DNA from 4 places in the Solibacillus sp. FSL R5-0449 genome. Region 2 is predicted to be linked to each of the others. Evidence: riboswitches for the same ligand, from Rfam matches in the RefSeq annotation. Region 2 holds a riboswitch; each other region holds the start of a gene.
The links. A riboswitch is a leader RNA that binds a small molecule or an ion and turns the genes downstream of it on or off. The one in region 2 is predicted to bind S-adenosylmethionine.
Positions count from the first base shown of each region.

Region 1: another riboswitch for S-adenosylmethionine. It lies ahead of MKY27_RS01615 (O-acetylhomoserine aminocarboxypropyltransferase/cysteine synthase family protein); the one in region 2 lies ahead of MKY27_RS16100 (bifunctional homocysteine S-methyltransferase/methylenetetrahydrofolate reductase).
Region 3: another riboswitch for S-adenosylmethionine. It lies ahead of MKY27_RS13150 (methionine ABC transporter ATP-binding protein); the one in region 2 lies ahead of MKY27_RS16100 (bifunctional homocysteine S-methyltransferase/methylenetetrahydrofolate reductase).
Region 4: another riboswitch for S-adenosylmethionine. It lies ahead of metA (homoserine O-succinyltransferase); the one in region 2 lies ahead of MKY27_RS16100 (bifunctional homocysteine S-methyltransferase/methylenetetrahydrofolate reductase).

Region 1 is NZ_CP150239.1:321,928-327,162, reverse strand. It holds gene MKY27_RS01620 (hypothetical protein) at 1-223, opposite strand, end outside; gene MKY27_RS01615 (O-acetylhomoserine aminocarboxypropyltransferase/cysteine synthase family protein) at 411-1,715, opposite strand; SAM riboswitch class I at 1,833-1,947, opposite strand; gene nfsA (oxygen-insensitive NADPH nitroreductase) at 2,191-2,925, shown strand; gene MKY27_RS01605 (hypothetical protein) at 2,971-4,650, opposite strand; gene MKY27_RS01600 (lysoplasmalogenase) at 4,821-5,235, shown strand, end outside.
Region 2 is NZ_CP150239.1:3,215,408-3,220,642, reverse strand. It holds gene MKY27_RS16115 (tetratricopeptide repeat protein) at 1-520, shown strand, start outside; gene MKY27_RS16110 (chemotaxis protein) at 664-1,155, shown strand; gene hemG (protoporphyrinogen oxidase) at 1,299-2,684, shown strand; SAM riboswitch class I at 2,772-2,869, shown strand; gene MKY27_RS16100 (bifunctional homocysteine S-methyltransferase/methylenetetrahydrofolate reductase) at 2,972-4,816, shown strand; gene metH (methionine synthase) at 4,809-5,235, shown strand, end outside.
Region 3 is NZ_CP150239.1:2,611,317-2,616,551, forward strand. It holds gene MKY27_RS13140 (MetQ/NlpA family ABC transporter substrate-binding protein) at 1-505, opposite strand, end outside; gene MKY27_RS13145 (methionine ABC transporter permease) at 660-1,328, opposite strand; gene MKY27_RS13150 (methionine ABC transporter ATP-binding protein) at 1,321-2,349, opposite strand; SAM riboswitch class I at 2,495-2,597, opposite strand; gene MKY27_RS13155 (thioredoxin family protein) at 2,659-2,961, opposite strand; gene MKY27_RS13160 (toprim domain-containing protein) at 2,969-3,295, opposite strand; gene gcvH (glycine cleavage system protein GcvH) at 3,398-3,778, opposite strand; gene MKY27_RS13170 (arsenate reductase family protein) at 3,859-4,215, opposite strand; gene MKY27_RS13175 (acyl-CoA dehydrogenase family protein) at 4,527-5,235, opposite strand, start outside.
Region 4 is NZ_CP150239.1:1,661,215-1,666,449, forward strand. It holds gene MKY27_RS08090 (AAA domain-containing protein) at 1-1,792, shown strand, start outside; gene MKY27_RS08095 (nucleoside-diphosphate sugar epimerase) at 1,813-2,565, shown strand; SAM riboswitch class I at 2,629-2,736, shown strand; gene metA (homoserine O-succinyltransferase) at 2,891-3,832, shown strand; gene MKY27_RS08105 (ABC transporter ATP-binding protein) at 3,884-4,654, opposite strand; gene MKY27_RS08110 (YitT family protein) at 4,782-5,235, opposite strand, start outside.

The DNA of each region.
Region 1 (5,235 bases), 690 kb from region 2:
CATGAATTTTGTATGCTTCGGCTACTTCTTTTACAACATAACCTTCTGTGGAAAGATCGTGAGCTTGTTCTGAGAAAGCATTGTGTCCAAAAACATGCTGCCACATCGTATTCACATCGGCCAAAATTTGCTGGATAGCGCAAGCGTTCACAAATTCCTTTACGTCATTAAGTTCATAAATAATATAGGCTGCAATGTTTTGTGCACTGTATACTTTCCCCATGTTGAACAACTCCTTTTCTTCCAATGATGCTGCAACATCATTTTAAATTTTTCTGGTTGGTATTTTATTATCCCCATTGTATTACTAGGTTTTATATTTGTCAATAAAACTTATAAAAATAGTAGGGATTAATTTTCTAAAAATTGCTTAACTTCTCGAATGGGAGAAGCTAAGCCTTTCATCACATTTATACGTTTGTTTCTACGCCTACTTCAGCCGCAACTTTTGCTAGTGCCTGTTCTAAATCAGCGATAATATCTTCTGCTGCTTCTAACCCGATCGATAAGCGAATGAGCTCTTCCGATACGCCGGCAGTTTTTAATTCTTCAGCAGATAACTGTTGATGTGTTGTGCTCGCAGGGTGGATGATCAATGAACGGGCATCCCCAACGTTCGCTACATGAGAGAACAGTTCCACGTTATCGATTACTTGGCGGCCTGCTTCACGCCCACCTTTAATACCGAATGTAATGATCGATCCGAAGCCATTTTTCAAATACTTCTTCGCTAGATCATGTGTCGCAAAATCTTCAAAGCCGTTGTAATTTACGTATTCCACAAATGGGTGGTTTCTTAAATACTCGGCTACTTTTTGTGTATTTTCATTGTGTCGGACAATACGCAAATGAAGCGTTTCAAGTCCTTGCAGGAAGTTAAATGCCGCGTCAGCAGATAATGTTGGACCAAAATCACGCAATAGTTGAACACGAAGCTTTGTCGCAAATGCAGCGCCTGCTGTGTCAATTCCGTAGCGTAGACCATGGTAGGAAGTATCCGGTTCTGTAAATCCTGGATGTCTTCCTTGCGTCCAATCAAACTTCCCTGCATCAACAACAATCCCGCCGATCGTCGTTCCATGACCGCCAATCCACTTTGTTGCAGAATGAATGACAACATCCGCGCCGAATTCGATCGGATTACTTCCGTATGGGGAAGCAAATGTGCTGTCGATTAATAAAGGAAGACCATTGTCATGAGCAATGTTTGCTACCGCTTCAATATCCAGTACTTTTAAGCTTGGATTTCCGATAATTTCAGCGAAGATTGCCTTCGTTTTATCCGTGATTGCCGCCTGGAAGTTTGCAGGATCTGATTCATCCACAAATTTTACTGTAATGCCGTAGCGAGGCAATGTAGTTGCGAATAAATTGTAAGTCCCGCCGTAAAGAGAGCCTGCCGCAACAATTTCATCCCCTGCACCGGCTACGTTTAAAATAGAAAATGCTACTGCTGCTGCGCCAGATGAAAGCCCTACTGCAGCTGTACCCCCTTCTAATAAAGCAACCCGTTCTTCAAATGCCCCGACTGTCGGGTTCATAATACGGGAATAAATATTGCCTGTCTCCTGTAATGCAAATAGACGTTGCGCATGAGCAGTGTCGTTAAATGCATAAGCCGTTGTACGGTAAACCGGAACAGCGATTGCTCCTGTTTCAGGATCTGGTTTTTGACCCCCGTGTAATAATAATGTTTCTGGTCTTAAATTTGTCATTTTATTACCCCCAAAAATTTAATCGATGGTGAAATCGGTGTTTTTTGAGGAGGATTTTTTAAATGAAAAAAACCCTCTTCAGTTAAGAAGAGGGTTGCGCATGAGCAAGTTTGCCTCCTCTTATCTTTCAAAATGATTGTCCATTTTGTAGGATTTAGCACCTTAGTCAGTTCATCACTTACTGGTTGCCGGGCATCTCAGGGCCTATTCCCTCCGCCGCTCTTGATAAGAGTTATGTGATTTGTGTTCCATCGTTGTGTCTCAGTATAAAACATACTAATCCGATATGTCAATACAAAAAATTTAAAATTTTCAGATTTAATTCTGATTGCTCTTATCTGTATTTAACGATATGCAAAAATTCCCTCACTAAGAATTGAACAGACGCTAATAATCGACTTCAAGTAAAATATTGACTAAAATAAGCATGAAGGATACACCATTAAGTTTTATTACATAAAAGGGAGATGTTCACGTGAATACAAAAGAATTATTACGCAGTCATACATCTGTTCGTAAATATACAGGTGAGGAAATTTCAAAAGAAACGGTCATCGATTTAATCGAAACGGCACAAATGGCAGCAAGTTCGCATTTTGTCCAGGCATACAGTGTCATTTGGGTAACGGATGAAGAAAAGAAAAAGAAGCTTGGGGAACTGTCTAAAAACGAATTCCAGTTCAAAACAGCAGGTGCCTCTTTCTTGTTTTGTGTAGATTTCAAACGTTTGCAAGTAGCGGGTCAAAAGCATGGGGTTGATATTTCTGCTGACTCTGCTGAAAATGTTCTTGTAGGGGTAGCAGATGTTGCGTTATTTGCCCAAAACTTCGTTATTGCAGCTGAATCAATGGGTTATGGCATTTGCTATATCGGTGGTGCCCGTACTAATCCTAAAGAAATCAGCGAGCTTTTCAATTTACCGGAATACGTTTTCCCGTTGTTTGCGATGACAATCGGTACACCGACAAAACGTAACGAAACAAAGCCGCGTTTACCGGTAGCTGCGGTGTTGCATGAAAACGGTTATGACGTTGATAAGTATGAAACACTTCTGGATGAGTACGATGGAATTATGGAAGACTATTACAGCAGCCGTTCTTCAAATCAGAAGACTGCGACATGGACGAAACAAATGGCTGATTACTTAGTTCAGCAAAACCGTCCGCATATGAAAGACTTCCTTGCTTCACGAGGCTTTACTTGGAAGTAATCCAATTAAAAAGGAGTATGCCTCAAAATGGCATACTCCTTTTGTTTATTTCAACCCTTCAATCTGCAATGTTTTTACAGGTTGGAAGTCTTCTCCTGTTTTTGCATACGTAATCGTCGCCTGGTCACCTTCTTGCAAGTAGATTGCAAATGGTGCAACTTCTGTAGATACGATGAAGTTTTCGCCTGTGTTCGCCAGGAATGATACGATCGTGAAATCACCTACACGTTCTTTATAAACACGCACGACTTTTACTGTCGCTTTAGCTTCTTCAGCATTCGAAGTACCATCTACCGTACTTCCACCACGGCTTAGCGCTGTTTTATAAAGTCTTAATGCTTCATTTGGCGTCGTACCAAATGCCGAAATTTCAGGATTTGCTGCAGAGACGATGAAGTAATTTTGCAGGAATCCGTTCGCATCCAGTACAGCTGACAGCCAGCTCGCTTCACCATAGAAGTTGTAAAGGATCGGCATTTCGCCTTCCCATTCTTTTTCGATGAACTTTTTCTCGATAATTTCAAGAGCCCCTTGGGAATCCATATAAGACTCTTCCAGATTTCCGGTATAGTACGTTGCTTCACCCGTACGTGCATGTGTTAATGCATAACCAAGCATCGAGTCAACGCCCTCTTTAGGACTTGTAAAGTCAGTGAAGTAATACATTTCCCCGTCTTCCATAAAGATCGGGCTTACATTTGCTTCCGTACCTTCATCACTCGGCAACTTAACATCCTTTTTGCCGACTAGACTATTCCAGAAGCCGTGTACATAGTTACCGTAATAACTATTCTGCAAACTTACTGCTTCCGGTGATACAGCACCATCAATAAATTCCGGTACATCCGCAATCGCAATTTTTTCTGTAGCACCCGTCTCCGCATCAACAAGTACAATCCCTTTTACATCAAAGCCGTTACGTGCCGAAATAAATTCGCCGTAAGAACGGATGTAATACGGTTTTCCCTCTTCATCAATTTCCAGCTGCGGATCACCATAGAAAATTAATGATGGATTTTGAAGACGAATATGACGCTCCAGATTTTTATTTAAATAAGCTGATGGAACATAGCTCATTTCAGCCTTCACAAACTTTGGATTATCGCTTGAGTCTGTTGCACTCATCGTGAAATAACCAGGTGTTGTTTTTCCGTTGAACCACTTAAAGAATCCTGAAAACTCTACAGGTGCAATGTAAACATAGTTACCATTTACTTTTTGAATTTGCAGGTTTCCTAATTCATAATAGCTTGTGTTTGGCACTTGTCCAAACGCTTTTTTCATTTTATTTTTAGCGAACTTTGGTGGTACACTTGCCGGTGTTTTCGTCTCATCAAACGGCGAAATTTCCGTTTTTTCCTTCATCTCTGAAGACTTGAATTTTTCATCTGCATTTAAAAATGGCGCACTTACTAAATAGCCGATCCCAATAATGCTGACAAGCACGATTGCCGATTTAACTTTTTGCTCCTTACCGACTGCAAAAATTGCTCCGATAATTGCTACAACAGGTATTACGTATAGAAAAATCGTCCAGTTCAGATCGATTTTAGAAATATATACAGTTAAAAATACTGAAATAAAACTTACTATAAATGTTGTAATAAATAAGCTCGTAAATGTTTTTGATGAAAGCTCCTTATTGCGTACCTTTTTTGATAACGGCATTAATAATAATGTGATCAAAAGTGATCCAATTGCCGTTATTAGCAATAATTGTCCCATAACTATCACCCTCTCTTACTTATTATGTACGAATAACCTTCCAAAAAGATTCATAAACAAGTAAAACCGCATAATTTCTGGCATAATAGAACATATATTGAATTTTCTTGAAATCATAGTTTTGTTATTTAGTAATTATATATAAACATTTTTATTTAGGGGGTTAATGGATGGCACGTAAAGTTCTGATTTTACTGTTCTTTGGGCTTGGCTTTTACTATGTATTCTTTTTTGAAACGATCGATAGTTCTCTAAAAATGGTCTTTAAGCTTTTGCCAATGATTTTGCTTATAGCGCTTGCCTTTTTAACAAAAGTTCAAGTGAAATCTCCGTATTATTGGCTCATCTCAACCGGTTTAATTTTCTGCGCTGTTGGCGATTATACATTGCAGTGGTTCATCGTGGGACTTAGCTTTTTCCTGATCGGTCATATTTTCTATATTTTTGCTTTCCGTTCAACAAACCACCAGAACACACCACTATATGTAAAAGTTATTTTAGCTTTATTCGGTGTAGTTATGATGTTCTGGATTGCGGGAAGCCTGCTGCAAAAAGGAGATACGGTACTTGCCATTGCAGTGACTG
Region 2 (5,235 bases):
GGATATGTATTTGAACGGTGAAGGAACAGCGGTAGACGAGCAACAGGCACTCAATTGGTTTAAGAAAGCGGCAGGATTAGGTGTCCCTGAAGCGATGTTTACCCTCGGAATGATGTATGAACAAGGATTGGGAACCGAATGTGATGAATCGCAGGCCTTTGCCTTTTATTCGCAAAGTGCCGAACAGCATGATGTCGAGGCGATGTATCGCATCGGTATGATCTATTTTTCAGGAGAACTTGGGCAACAGCAGGATTATGAAAAAGCGTTGGAATGGTTTTTAAAAGCGAGCGAACAGTTTCATGTCGATGCAACATACAATATCGCCTACTGTTATGAATACGGTTATGGAATTACTCAGGATAAAGAAAAGGCAATCCATTACTATAAAAAAGCAAGTTTACTTGGAGACTTGGAAGCGACAAAAAAAGTTGTCAGCTACTATGAGATGACGGACGCAGTTGAAGCATCCAAGTGGCGGGAAAAGCTATTAGTTCTAAATAAAGATATATATGAATAATAATATGATAGATACAGTAAAAGGTTCAATTTCCTGTCTCTCTGTCATAATTTAGACCCATTTCATGGAGAAAAATAGGTTTAAATTCCGTGAAAAATAGGAAATATATTATAAGGGGAAAGTATTAAGAAGGGGGAATTTTTATGTTTATGTTTGCAGTCCACCAATTCTCTTCTGAACACAATGAGGATAGTATTCAAAAACTACAACAAATGCTATTAGAACAGCGGGAGAATTTGACGACGCTATGTACAATCGTTGAATATTTAAAAAGTTATGTCCAAACAGGACTAGATCATAAAGATGTTGTTAAATACAAGCAAAAAATCCAAATGATGACGGATAAACAAGAAAAACGTTACAATCAAATTGATGAGCTTATCAATACTAATATTTTGGAATTGAAGAAGGGCAAAACAGCAGATAATACCGCACTTATTTATGGCAAGGAAGTTCGGAAAATTGAATCTGGTGTCCGTACCTTAAAACTGTTTGCGAGTGATGCAGTAAATATGTTAGATCTAAACAAACATTTAGAAAATCGCAGTATTGAACGTATCCGTTATTTTGATAAACGCTCTACATCTTTGGAGGCAGAAATTATTTCCCTAACAAAGCAACTATCTTATAAATAAACAAGAAGCCATCCTACCATATTTTTAAGTAGGGTGGCTTTTCTTATGAAGTTCTGAAAAATGTGATACCCAGCAGACCATATTTAATATAAAAAAGTTTATACTTATAAAAAGAGAAGCGAACGAAATAGGAGAGAATGGATATGAAAACAGTAGTAGTTGTAGGTGGCGGGATTACCGGGCTATGTACGATGCATTATTTGAAAAATAAAATGTACGAGCAAAATGTGGAAGCGCGGTTAATATTAATTGAAAAGAACGCATATTTAGGTGGGAAAATTCATTCCGAAAAGGATAAAGGTTTTATTATGGAAACGGGGGCTGACTCAATTGTAGCTCGTCATCCAGGGGTTTTGGAGCTTGTAAAGGCGCTTGATTTTGAATCAGAGCTTGTCTATAACGAAACAGGTATTTCCTACATTCATACGAATAATGAGCTTCATGCAATCCCGGCAGGCTCGACATTCGGTATTCCGATGAGTGTAGAATCACTTATGTCGAGTACGCTAATTTCTGAAGAAGGTAAAAAGAGAGCACTGCAAGATTTGGAAATTCCGAACACTACATTTACAAAAGAAAGCTCTATCGGAACGTTTTTGGAGTACTTTTTAGGGGAGGAAATTGTCCGCAAACAAATTGCCCCCGTATTAGCGGGTGTTTATTCGGGTGATTTATATCAATTGAGCCTGGCATCCACTTTGCCTTATTTAGTGGACTATAAAAATAAATACGGATCGATTATTAAAGGATTCGAAGCACATCGGGAACAATTCGAAAAAGCAGCGAATAAGAAATTTATCTCTTTCCGTTCGGGTTTATCGGCATTGATCGATCGTTTAGAGGAACAGCTGCCGGAAGTTGAATTCATGAAAAATACGGTAACAAAGCAAATCTCAAAAAAAGAAGAGCAATATGAAGTCGTGCTGGAAGATGAAACGATTTTGGCCGATGTTGTTGTACTCGCAGTTCCAAATGAAACAGTGCGTCATGTCATACAGGATGAATTATTGGAAGAGCAGCTGAAAAAGTTCACGACTGCATCTGCTTTAACGATGTATGTGGGCTTTGATGTGCCTGATGATGTTTTACCAGCTGATGGAACAGGCTTTATCGTCTCCCATAATAGCGATTTAGTTTGCAATGCGTCGACATGGACAAGCCGTAAATGGAAACATACGTCGGCAGAGGGTAATTTACTCGTTCGCCTGTTTTATAAAAATATTAACCCGCGTTATGAAGAGTTGGCAGCCATGTCTGATGAAGAGCTGACAAAAGTAGCATTGGAAGATATTCGTCTCAGCTTAGGTGTTGAAGCGGAGCCGACGGTTGTTAATGTAACAAAGTGGATTGACCAGATGCCCCGCTATGATTTGGCGCATAATGAAGCATTATCGGAAGTTATGAAGCAACTGGAAGAGGCTTACCCGAATGTTCTATTAGCGGGATGTGCCTATTTCGGTGTAGGAATCGGTGCCTGTATTTTAAACGGTAAAAAAACGGCTGAACAGATTATTAGTCGAATTATGTAAAGAAATACTTCATTCAGCTAAAGGGTATTGACGTAATTATTAGATAACGTTATGATTCATTTAATTATTTTAAAAATTCATATTATTTTCTTATCAAGAGAAGTCGAGGGACTGGCCCGATGAAACTTCAGCAACCAACGTTAAGTCAGGTGCTAAATCCAGTGGCAAATGCCAGAAGATGAGAAGGGATTAAGTTGATCACTACTAAGCCTTCTTTTATTTAATGAAAGAAGGTTTTTTTATATCGTTAATATACTGAAAATACTGTAAATGATGGAGTGAAGGCAATGGGTTTACTTGAAGAATTACAAACGCGGGTTTTAACAGCAGACGGGGCAATCGGAACACTTCTTTATTCATATGGATTGGATTATTGTCATGAAGAAATGAATATTGCACGTCCTGATATTATAGAGAAAATTCATGGTGAATATATTGCGGCGGGTGCAGATATTATCCAAACAAATACATATGGGGCAAACCGGATAAAGCTTGCACGATATGGCTATGAAAATCGTGTCTTTGAATTTAATGAAGCTGCATTAAAAATCGCAAAGCGTGCTGCCTCCCTTGATGGACAATATGTTCTGGCGACAATTGGCGGTATTCGCGGAATCCGAAAAAGTGATGCGACATTAGACGAAATTTTAGCTGCATTCCAAGAGCAGGCTGAAGTATTACTAGCTGGAGAACCGGACGGATTTTTACTTGAAACGTATTATGATTTTGAAGAACTATCCCATTGTGTCCATCTATTACGTTCAATGACCGATTTACCGATCATTGCCCAAGTCACAATGCAGGAACCGGGTGTCCTTCAAAATTTGATGTCTTTAAATGAAGCTTTTCATGATTTGGAAAGATTAGGTGCAGATATTGTTGGGAGTAACTGCCGATTAGGTCCTTTCCATACAATCCAGGCGTTTGAAGGAGTCAATTTACCGGATAAGGCATTTTTATCGGCATACCCAAATGCATCATTACTGGATATTGAAGATGGTCGTGTTGTCTATGAGTCGGAAACCGATTATTTTGCACGTGCCGCTGTCGAACTCGTAAATCAGGGAGTCCGTTTAATTGGCGGTTGCTGCGGAACAACACCGAAGCATATTGCAGCAGTAAAAAAACGTTTGGCGAATATGGAGCCGGTCGATACAAAAGAAGCCAAACCTGGGCAAACACAATTTGTCCGTATTCCAGAACCGCGTAAGCAAGAGCCGCTTCACGAAAAAGCAAAACGTGAACGCTCTGTTATTGTGGAACTTGATACACCGCGTCATCTGGAAATTGACGGGTTTGTCGAAGGGGCAAAACAGCTGGCAAAAGCGGGCGCAGACGTCATTATGATGGCGGATAACTCACTTGCTTCACCGCGTATTAGTAATATCGCGATGGCCGCTATTTTAAAAGAGCATGGGATTCGCTCATTGCCGCATTTAACATGCCGTGACCGCAACTTAATTGGGCTTCAGTCACATTTGATGGGGCTGGATGCGCTGGAACTTCACGATATTCTTGTCATTACAGGGGACCCGACAAAAGTGGGAGATTTCCCGGGTGCGACAAGCGTCTATGATGTTTCATCAATGGAGCTTATTTCCTTAATTAAGCAGTTAAATAAGGGTGGTTCTTTTACAGGGAAATCGTTACGAAAACAGGCGAACTTCTCTGTGGCCGCTGCCTTTAATCCGAATGTCCGTGTTTTGGACCGTGCTGTTGCCCGTTTAGAGAAGAAAATCGAGCATGGTGCAGATTACTTTATTTCGCAGCCGGTCTATACGAAAGAGAAAATCGTCGAAATCTATGAGGCGACTAAACACTTGGAAACACCAATCTATATCGGAATTATGCCGTTGACGTCATCGCGCAGCGCGGAATTTTTACATCATGAAGTACCGGGAATTAAGTTATCAGATGAAGTACTTGCGCGTATGGCTGCTTGCGGGGATGACAAGGAAGCAGCGACAGCAGAAGGCATCGCGATTGCGAAAGAGCTACTCGATACGGCTTGCAAATACTTTAACGGGATTTATTTAATTACACCGTTTTTACGCTATGATATGACGCTGGAATTAATGGACTATGTAAAACTATATGATGCGCAAAGTAAAGGAGTTCAGTCGAATGTATAATCACCCAATTCATGAGCAATTACAAAAAAGAATACTTATCATCGATGGTGCCATGGGGACGATGCTTCAGGCAGAAAATCTAACATATGAAGATTTTGGCGGAGAAGATTTAGACGGTTGTAACGAAAACCTCGTGCTGACAAGACCGGATGTATTGGGCAAAATCCACCGTGAATATTTAGCTGCAGGCGCTGATATTATTTGTACAAATACATTTGGCGGAACACCGCTCGTACTGGATGAATATGACTTAGGTGACAAGGCGGTTGAAATTAATAAGCGGGCGGTTGAGATTGCACTGGAAGCGGCGAAAGAGTTTTCGACACCGGAATGGCCACGCTTTGTTGCAGGTGCAATCGGACCAACGACAAAAACATTGTCGGTAACAGGCGGTATTACATTTGAAGAGCTAGAAGAAA
Region 3 (5,235 bases), 600 kb from region 2:
TCGGATTATCTACAATGTCTTTTACTTCTGCTTTTGTTTTATCGATACCTTCTGCTAATGTGATTAAACCTTGTGCTTCAAGTAATGAAAGCATACGACCGTGGTCTGCTACTGAATTAGAAAGTAAAATTGTTGCACCTTCAGGAAGCTCTTCTAAAGATGAATATTTTTTAGAGTAAACACCGATTGGTTCGATATGAATACCGCCAGCATTTGCAAAATCATAATCGAAATCTGCTTTTTGCGCTTCGAAGTATGGAATATGCTGGAAGTAGTTTGCATCCAGATCACCGTTATCTAAATCTTGGTTTGGAAGTACATAGTCTGTATATGTCTCGATTTCAAGCTCAATACCTTGCTCTTCTAAAATTGGTTTAACTTTTCCAAGGATAACTGCGTGTGGTGTATTTGAAGCACCAACAACTAATTTTTCATCTTCTCCTCCACATGCTGCTAAAGCAAGTACTGAAGCTCCTAAAATAACGCTTGATAATAACTTTTTCATCTGTTTTACCTACCCTTTTTTATTTTTTGTTCAGTTTATCGAAACCTTCTATATATTCTGATTTTTAACCTTACAGACGCGCACTTATTCAAAGTTTGCGCCTGTATTGTTTCGATGCACCAATATTTATAATTACGGCCTTAAAAGCCACTAACTATCGTTTGTCCACTCTTGCTGTAATGAAATCCCCAATATACTGGATGATGAATACGACAACTAAAATTAAAACTGTTGCCATTAAGGTTACATCTGTTCGGTTACGCTGGAAACCATCCAGGAATGCCAGGTTACCTAAACCACCGGCACCGATAATGCCGGCCATTGCTGTATACCCTACTAAAGCGACAGCAGTAACTGTAATACCTGAAATTAATGCCGGTAAACTTTCCGGAATCAATACTTTACAAATAATCGTAGAAGTTTTCGCTCCCATTGAGCGGGCTGCTTCAATAACACCCTTATCAATTTCTCGTAACGCTATTAATACCATGCGTGCATAAAACGGTGCTGCACCGATAATTAGCGCAGGTAATGCTGCATTGGCACCACGGATTGTTCCAAGTAAAAACTTTGTGAACGGAATTAATAAAATGATTAAGACGATAAATGGAATCGACCGGAAAATATTTACGAGTGATCCTGTTAAAAAGTGCACAATTTTATTAGCCCATAATTGATTGTCGCTCGTTAAAAATAGGACAATCCCAATCAGAATGCCGAGTATAAATGTAATGACTGTCGCAACAGCCGTCATATAAATGGTTTCATATGTTGCGTCGAGCATTTTACCCCAGTCGACGTTCGGAAATAATTGATTAAACATGCTCAATCACCTCCGTTTGAATTTCTTGCTTCGCTAAAAAGCTCAGTGCTTCCGCGACTGCATTTGGTTCGCCATTGATATGAATAAACAATGTACCAAACGAACCGCCCGTTGTATTCGAGATTTTACCATGCACAATATTTACAACTACGTCAAACTGCTTAATCATTTGCGAGATGACAGGCTGTTCTGTCGTAGCACCGGCAAATATTAATTTGGCGATTTTGCCTCCCGGATAGTTGGCAAAAATTTGTTCCAGTGATGCTTGTGTTTCCGGTGTTTCACCAGAAGCCTGTGATACGAAGTTTTTCGTAATGGGTGCTTGAGGATGCTGGAACACTTGCAATACATCGCCCTGTTCCACTACTTTTCCGGCTTCCATCACCGCTACTCTGTTACAGATTTTGCGGATAACATGCATTTCATGTGTAATGAGTACAATTGTAAGTCCGATGTTTTTATTAATATCGAGCAGTAGTTCCAAAATCGAATCCGTTGTTTCCGGATCAAGCGCTGATGTCGCTTCATCACATAAAAGCACTTCCGGATTGTTTGCCAACGCTCGGGCAATGCCGACACGCTGCTTTTGCCCTCCTGACAATTGAGAAGGATACGCTTTCCCTCTTCCTTTTAAACCAACGAGTTCAATCAGCTCTTCTACTCGCTTTTCACGATCAGCTTTTGAAACACCCGCAATTTCAAGTGGAAATGCGATGTTTTCTTCAACGGTACGTGACCAAAGCAGGTTGAAATGCTGGAAAATCATACTGATTTTTTGGCGTGCTTCTCGTAATTTTGCCCCGGAAGCTTTCGCGATATCCTGGCCACCTACAATGACAGAACCTGTTGTCGGCTTTTCCAAACCGTTCAGCAGGCGGATCATTGTACTTTTGCCGGCACCACTGTAGCCGATAATACCGTATATTTCTCCCTTGTTAATCGATAAGCTTACATTATCAACCGCTGTAAGTTTACCGTTTTTCGTGTTATACACTTTAGTAATATTTTGTATATCAATCATCGGTTGTACTCCTTCTAAATTGAAATAACCTTCCTGCTATTTCAAAATCATGTTCATTTTTCATCCAAAACATCCGTTGAATGAAAAAAACCTTTCTACCATGACAAGTAGAAAGGTTTCACATACATTTATACGGTAAACCGTTCTCTCATCTTTCAAAGTTTAAACTTTGTGTGAATTGGCACCTTTGCGTAAACGCTGGTTGCCGGGTTTCATAGGGCACTTCCCTCCACCTCTCTATATAAGAGTAACGTTATTAAGTTTTATTATTATGAATGTTACTTTATCACGATAAAGAGACTTCGTCAATTACTTTTTTAATATTTCATACAGAAACGGTACGGATTTAAATGCGTAAATTTTATTCGTTAGTTCTCCCTTATCCGAAACGATTAAACAAGGTACACTTTCAATTTTCAATTCATATGGTAAATCTCCTAAATAATTGATATTTGCCATACCAAGCGGGAGATCTGGGAGTAATTTCTCAATTACATCCAACATTTTTTCCGATACTTCACATGTGCCGCACATCGGCGTATATAAGAAAAACGCTGTCTGATCATGCTGTTGTACGTTCTGTTCCCACTGCTGTTTCGTCCATTGTTCCATTATACTGTCATCCTTCGTTTACTATAAATTTTGCTTGTAGTAACATATCCCTTAAGATTTTAGTAGGTGTTTTTTCTACTTCCACATATTCGTGAGGTATGATAAGCTGTGTCGCTTCGGGATATGCACGGTTCATCAGTTTACGTAACTTTTCACCGTTTTTATCTGCATCAAACATAGTCGTAATTTCATCTTGCTCATATTCATCCAATAAATCAATTAAATTGACTTCACTTATTGTGCCATTCGTGCAAAGTATCGTCACGTCTTCCGCTAATATCGGAAGTATTCTCAGTTTATCGGCACGTCCTTCAACAACGATGCATTTTCCCATAGTACACGCTTCCTTCCATCCATCACCTTTATATATAGAATAACAAAAAAACACTAAAACCTTTAATTAGAAGGCTTTAGTGTTTGGTCTTATTGTTTAATCTTATTGTTCGATTAATGCAGTGTAAGCGTCTGCGTCTAATAATTCTTCAACTTCTGCTTCACTTGTTAACTCAACAGTAACCATCCATGCATTACCGTATGGTGATTCATTTACATATTCAGGATTGTCCAGTAATTCTTCGTTGATTGCAACAACTTTACCAGAAAGTGGTGCATATAGTTCAGAAACTGTTTTTACAGATTCTACACTACCGAAAGGCTGATCCTTTGAAATTTCATCGCCTACTTCAGGTAACTCTACGAATACGATATCGCCTAATTCAGATTGTGCGAAATCCGTAATACCGATTGTCGCTTTACCGTCTTCAATTTTTACCCACTCATGCTCTTTTGAATAACGTAATTCTTTTGGTGTGCTCATTTGAAAACCTCCATGTTATATGTAGTACATTCAAGTTCATTTTGCCATATTTCGTTCGGAAATACAATGTGAATAACTGTTTATTTCCAAGTTTCTAAGAAGTCAGACTCCTTAAATCCTAAAGTTAATTTTTTTCCATCTGTAACGATCGGTCGCTTAATTAACATACCATCCGATGCTAATAGCTCTAATTGCTCATCTTCGGACATTGTCGGTAGTTTATCTTTTAGGCCTAACTCACGATATTTCATACCTGAAGTATTAAAGAATTTCTTCAACGGTACACCGCTTGCTTCGTAAATGGCTTTAAGTTCTTCTTTCGATGGTGTCTGTTCTACAATATGAATATTTTCATAGTCCACACCTTGCTCATCTAGCCATTTTTGCGCTTTTTTACAAGTTGTACATTTTGGATATTGGATGAATTTTATTGTCATGTAAGTACTCCTTTTTGCCCTGGATTTTCCTATATTGTAACGGATATAGAAGGACAAATCAAAAATGTGTTCGCATGATCGGAGCGGTTTTTATTAGAAGATGTATGAAAATATTAGAACATGCCGGACTTATATTAGAAGAACGGTTTCACTTATTTGAACCTTTGCGTGACATATTAGAAAATATAGTACTTATATTAGAAGTTCCAATATATATTAGAACTTCTGAAATTATATTGGAACATTTTACGATTTATTAGAAAACGATAGAAAAATCGGGTGCACTTTCATGCACCCGATGACAGTCTTTATTAAACTACATACTTTTCTGCTTCGATTAGTTTCGCTGCAGCTACACGTTTTTTCGGAATTAAGTTGTAAGGGTTGTTGCGCGTTAATTTACGTAATGCTGATAAAATCATACGTGCATCGTCACCTTCAACTGAAGCGATTAATGTTTCTTTTGCTTCTTTTTCGATTTCTGCGAATGCTTCCTGACAGAAAATTTGAGTGTAAAGAATTTTTTGTGCTGCTTTTTCTTCACCGTCACGCTCGATAGCTTTTTGTGTACGGATTACTGCAGATTCCATTGCGTATAATTGGTTTGCAATGTTTGCGATATTAACTAACAGCTCTTGCTCTGCATCCAGTTTTGCACCGTAGCGTTGTGCTGCTGCACCTGCTGCAAGTACTGCGATCTTCTTAGCATTTTTCACTAAGTATTTCTCTTGCTCTAATGCACCTTGACCGATTTCTTCAGGCATAAGCATTAATAGCTCGTTTTGAAGTTCTTGTGCTACTTGTAATAGTGGTAACTCACCTTTTAATGCTTTTTTCATGAATGTGCCTGGTACGATCATACGGTTAATTTCGTTTGTACCTTCAAAAATACGGTTAATACGAGAGTCGCGGTAGATGCGTTCTACTTCGTACTCAGCCATAAAGCCGTAACCACCGTGTAACTGAACCGCTTCATCCGCTACGAAATCCAATGTTTCAGAACCGAATACTTTTGCGATT
Region 4 (5,235 bases), 1.6 Mb from region 2:
GCATCATTATACACTTGAAGAGATTCAGGAGTTTTTGACAAAGCTGAGTATCGCTTTTAGGGACCGCCGCGTAAATGCTCAAAACGGCACCCGCTCCATTCAGGGAATTCATTTGCGCATGCAATACATCGAGCAGCTGAACAATAAATATATGGATGCGATCCGTGAAACCGTACTTATTTTCGAAAAGCTGAAAGAGGAAATTATCCTACAGTTCAAAGAGCAAAATGATGTGAAGGCACAGCATCTTCAGCAGCTGGAGGAAGAGGCAACAACGATTAAATCCCAAATGGATACAATCAACGAAAAAATCGATCCGTCGATAACGCTGAATCATACAACAGATGAGCTGGAAGAACTGCTCGCAACAAATGAACTGGATCAGATGAAAACCGAAACACAGCGCCAAAACCGTGAAAAAGTGGAGCTTCAACTGAACAAAAAAGCGGAAGAGCTGGTAGTTTTAAATGAACAGATTGCCCTTGGTACTGAGACGGTTGAACAGTTAACAGTGCGCTTTAAAGGGATCAACAGCGAAGGCGTACAGCTTGAAAAACGCCGCACAGAACTTGAACAGCTGACAAAACTGAACCCTGAGCAGGCAATCATTGAAGTAAACGAAAAAATTACACTTTTTACAGAAAAGATCGAAACGCTAGAAGTGAAAATTAGTTTGCTCCCGGTAACAGCAGAACTTCAAAACGAATGGCATGGTTTATTGAAAAATGCCAATGCCCATGACTTGGACGAAATCCGCAAATTGTACGTGAAACATGCCAATGTAATCGGCACAACATGTGTTGCCTCGGCGAATAAAGAGTTTATGGACAACTACCCGACGTTTGATGTCGTCATTATTGATGAAGTTTCAAAAGCAACACCACCGGAACTGTTACTGCCGATGTTAAAAGGCGCAAAAATTATTTTAGTTGGGGACCATCACCAGCTGCCGCCGCTTGTAGGCGATGCGACATTTGAAGAAACATTGGAGCAAGTTGTGAAGGAAAGTACAACATTTGAAGAAAAACGGGAGCTTGAAAAATTACTCGAAGAATCACTATTTGAGCGTTTATATAACAATTTGCCGTCGCAAAACAAAACGATGCTTGCCCTTCAGTATCGTATGCATAAAAATATTATGTCAACTATTACACCGTTTTATGAAAATGAATCCGAACAGCTGCAATGTGGGTTAGAGGATTCGGATGCTGTACGAGATCATTTCCTTGAAACATCCAAAATTACACGAAACCATCATTTGCTATGGCTCGATATACCGAATGCCAAACCGTATTTTGAAGAGCGGATGAAAGAAGGCTCGAGTTTATTCAATTTAGCTGAGCTGGAACAGATTAAACAGCAGCTGCTCGAATTAAATGCCGCAACGGAGCAGGCAAAGGCACAAGGTCTGATTCCACAAGACGCATTAAAATCGGTTGGCGTTATTTCATTCTACGCGGAGCAGGTAAAGCGCATTAATCGTTTGATCGAGCAGGAGATCAGTGTACCGCATTTACACATCCGTACTGGATCGGTCGATAAATTCCAGGGGATGGAGATGGATGTCATTATTGTCAGCATGGTGCGGAATCATGACAATGAGCGCGGAGAAATTGGCTTTGCGAAAGATTACCGACGTCTCAATGTTGCCTTATCCCGCGCCCGGGAACTGCTCATTATGGTCGGCAGTACCGAAATGTTTACGAAGCGTCCAAAGAGCGCGAAAACAAGGGATATGTATGCCCATGTCTTAACGACCGTAAAAGAACAGGACGGCTATTTTGCTGTGTAGAAACAGGGGGATTGGATTGAATGGATTTACAAGGAACAGTTTTACAGCTGCAGAAAGAACTCAGCCAAAACCCATCCATTGAAATTAAAAAGCAAATGCAATATGCCATTCCGATTCATACATTGGAAGTGAAATATCATCCCGTGATGCGCAATGCCATGGATATTTTAATGAAGATGATGCTCATTTCCTTTGAAAAGGCAAAACTGAAAAATGTGGAGCTCTTAGCCGAAATTTTATTGGTGGAACCGTTATTTATTCATGATTTGACGAATAAAATGTTACGACTCGGCATGATAGTGAAAGAACAGGAATTTGCGCTTACTGCTAAAGGGAAAGCACAGCTGGAATCGGGCATTTTTGAAGAGGAACTAGAAGAAACAAGTTACTTCATTCAATACAGTCCGATTCATGAACGGCCATTGGAGGGGGACCTGGAAGAATTCGCGGATTTGGAAGAGTTTCCGGAGCCTTTCCCGACAATGGATACAGAAGAAATTGAAGCGATTGAAGAAACATTGCTCGTTGATTTCATTCAACAGCAGCTTTCCGAACAACCGGTGGCGGAAGACGAAGTTCCGCACTATATAACGAGTGTTGTGTCGACGGAATCAATCCAGATTAATGATATACCGGTCCTATGTTTTTTATTGTTCGATCAAAAGGAAAACAGACATTTTGTACGTGTATACAATACGTTGACACGTGTATGGGATGAGCGGCTGGAAACCATCTTATTCAATATAGAAAAAGAACAGCTTCAGGATGAGTAAAATAATATTTTTTGAATTATTGCAAAACTATAAAGTACATGATACACTAATGACAATTTAATAGTCTTATCAAGAGAAGCGGAGGGACTTGGCCTTATGATGCTTCAGCAACCTCTAGTGTTACTAGAAAGGTGCTACTTCCAGCAAGGTGTTGACCTTGGCAGATAAGAACGGGTAAAAGCCCCTCTCAATTCTGTTTTGCTGGAGTGAGAGGGGCTTTTTATGTTGTTCTGGAACGGTTCGTTTCGCTCGTAAAACAATGCAATGCCTGAACACGACTGATTATTAAAAGTATTTTGAAATAGTTTATGAGGGGGAAAGTGAAATGCCGATTAATATTCCGAAACATTTACCGGCGGGTGAGCTGCTTAGAAAAGAGAAGATTTTCGTCATGGAGGAGGACCGTGCGAAAACGCAGCAAATTCGACCGCTAAATATTTTAGTGTTTAATTTAATGCCTGAAAAAGAGAAAACCGAGCTGCAGTTGCTACGCTTGCTCGGGAATACACCATTACAGGTAGATGTCACATTTTTAAATACAGCTACATACGAATCAAAAAATGTTTCCAAATCGCATTTAGATACATTTTACCGAACATTTGACCAAGTGAAGCACCGTCGTTTTGATGGTCTTATTATTACGGGTGCGCCAGTAGAGAAAATGGATTTTGAAGATGTCGGCTACTGGAACGAAATTACGCATGTGATGGACTGGGCAAATGAACATGTTACTTCAATCATGTATATATGTTGGGGTGCACAGGCTGCCCTGTACCACCATTTTGGCATTGGTAAATTCGAATTGCCGAAGAAATGCTCCGGTGTATATTCCCATGTGATTACGGATTTAACAGTAGATCTAGTACGTGGATTCAGTGACGAGTATGTTGCACCGCATTCACGCCATACATCGGTTTCGATTGATGAAGTACGAGCACATCCCGACTTGCGTTTACTCAGCTATTCGGATGATGCAGGGGTGTTTATCGTTCAATCGAAAAACAATAAACATATTATGATTACAGGGCATCTGGAATATGATGCAACGACATTATCGGATGAGTATTTCCGCGATATCGAGAAAGATCCGGACAATACGGATATTCCGGTCAACTATTTTCCGAATAACGATCCGCTGCAGGCACCGAAAAATGTTTGGCGTGCCCATTCGCATCTATTGTTCTACAACTGGCTGAACTACTACGTATACCAAGAAACACCGTACGAATGGCATTATGTTGATGAGAATATTGAATATCATATTTAGTGTGTATAAAATGAAACAAACCAGCAAGAGGTGGACTCCTGCTGGTTCGTTTTATTTAATCGCGACCCAGGCACGTTCGCGTTCGATTTGCAAACTGATTTCACGCCCGAAGAAATCGCTTAATAATTCATCTGTTAAAACCGTTTCCCGTGCATTGGCTTCGATATTTTTTCCGTCTTTCATTAAAAGCACATGGCTAAAGCAAGGCAGAATTTCCTCTACATGGTGAGTCACATAGATGAGGGTAGGGCCGTTTTCAGCTTGTGCAATCTGTTCAATCGTCTGCAGTAAGTTTTCCCGTTCGATTAAGTCCAGCCCGCCACACGGTTCATCCAATATGAGAATTTCGGGATCTGCCATAATGGCCCTTGCGATTTGAACACGCTGCCGTTCACCTTGTGACAAATGCTCGAATGATTTATTTGCTAAATGGTCACAGTGAAAATGCTTCATAATGGAAACCGCATGATCAATTTCTTCATCTGTCACTTCATCGAATAGTCGAAGGGCACCGAATTTTCCGCTGAGCACGATTTCAATCGCATTATCCTGCCAGTTGAAATTATCGATCATCGCGTTGCTTACCCAGCCGATCCGCGTCCGCATCTTCGGTATATAGGTCTTGCCATATGTTTCGCCCAATACTTGGACGCTTCCTTCATTTGGCCATATATAGCCGTTAATGACTTTCAACAACGTCGTTTTACCTGAGCCGTTCAACCCTAAAATGGCCCAATGCTGTCCCTTTTGGACATGCCAGCTTAAATCGTTTAAAATCTTTTTGTCATTGCGATATAAATGGATATTTTCAATATGTATCATTTTAAAAACACCTCCACTTATTACTATGCACTTTTTTCCATTGTTACGAAAGTATTTTTTTGAAAATTGTAACAATTCAAATGTAAAAAAAGAAAGCAAACGCATAATGCTTGCTCTCTACCTATTTTTATATAACGACACTTTCTACACCTGCTGCGCGGTGGAACAGCTTTCCGTTCCATTTGAGCGCCCATTGTACGACAGGCCCTAAGCCGAACGCCATAAATACCGTACCGACTCCGACTGGTCCGCCCAATATAAAACCTATTATAGCAACCGTTACTTCCATTGTTGTACGTGCACGGTTGACACTCCAGCCAAGACGGTGAACCAACAACAGCATTAACGTGTCACGAGGCCCTACACCAAGGTTAGCCACCATATACATGCCGCAGCCGAAGCCCAGCAGGATAACGCCAACAACAAATGCCAATGTTTGTTCAAACAGTGTATTCGCATCCGGTAATACAATCATAAATATATCAATAAAAATACCTGTCAGGAACATGTCCAAATACGTTCCGACTTTCGGCAATCTTTTCGTGAAAAACGTATCAACAGCCAGAATGAGCAAGCCTAAA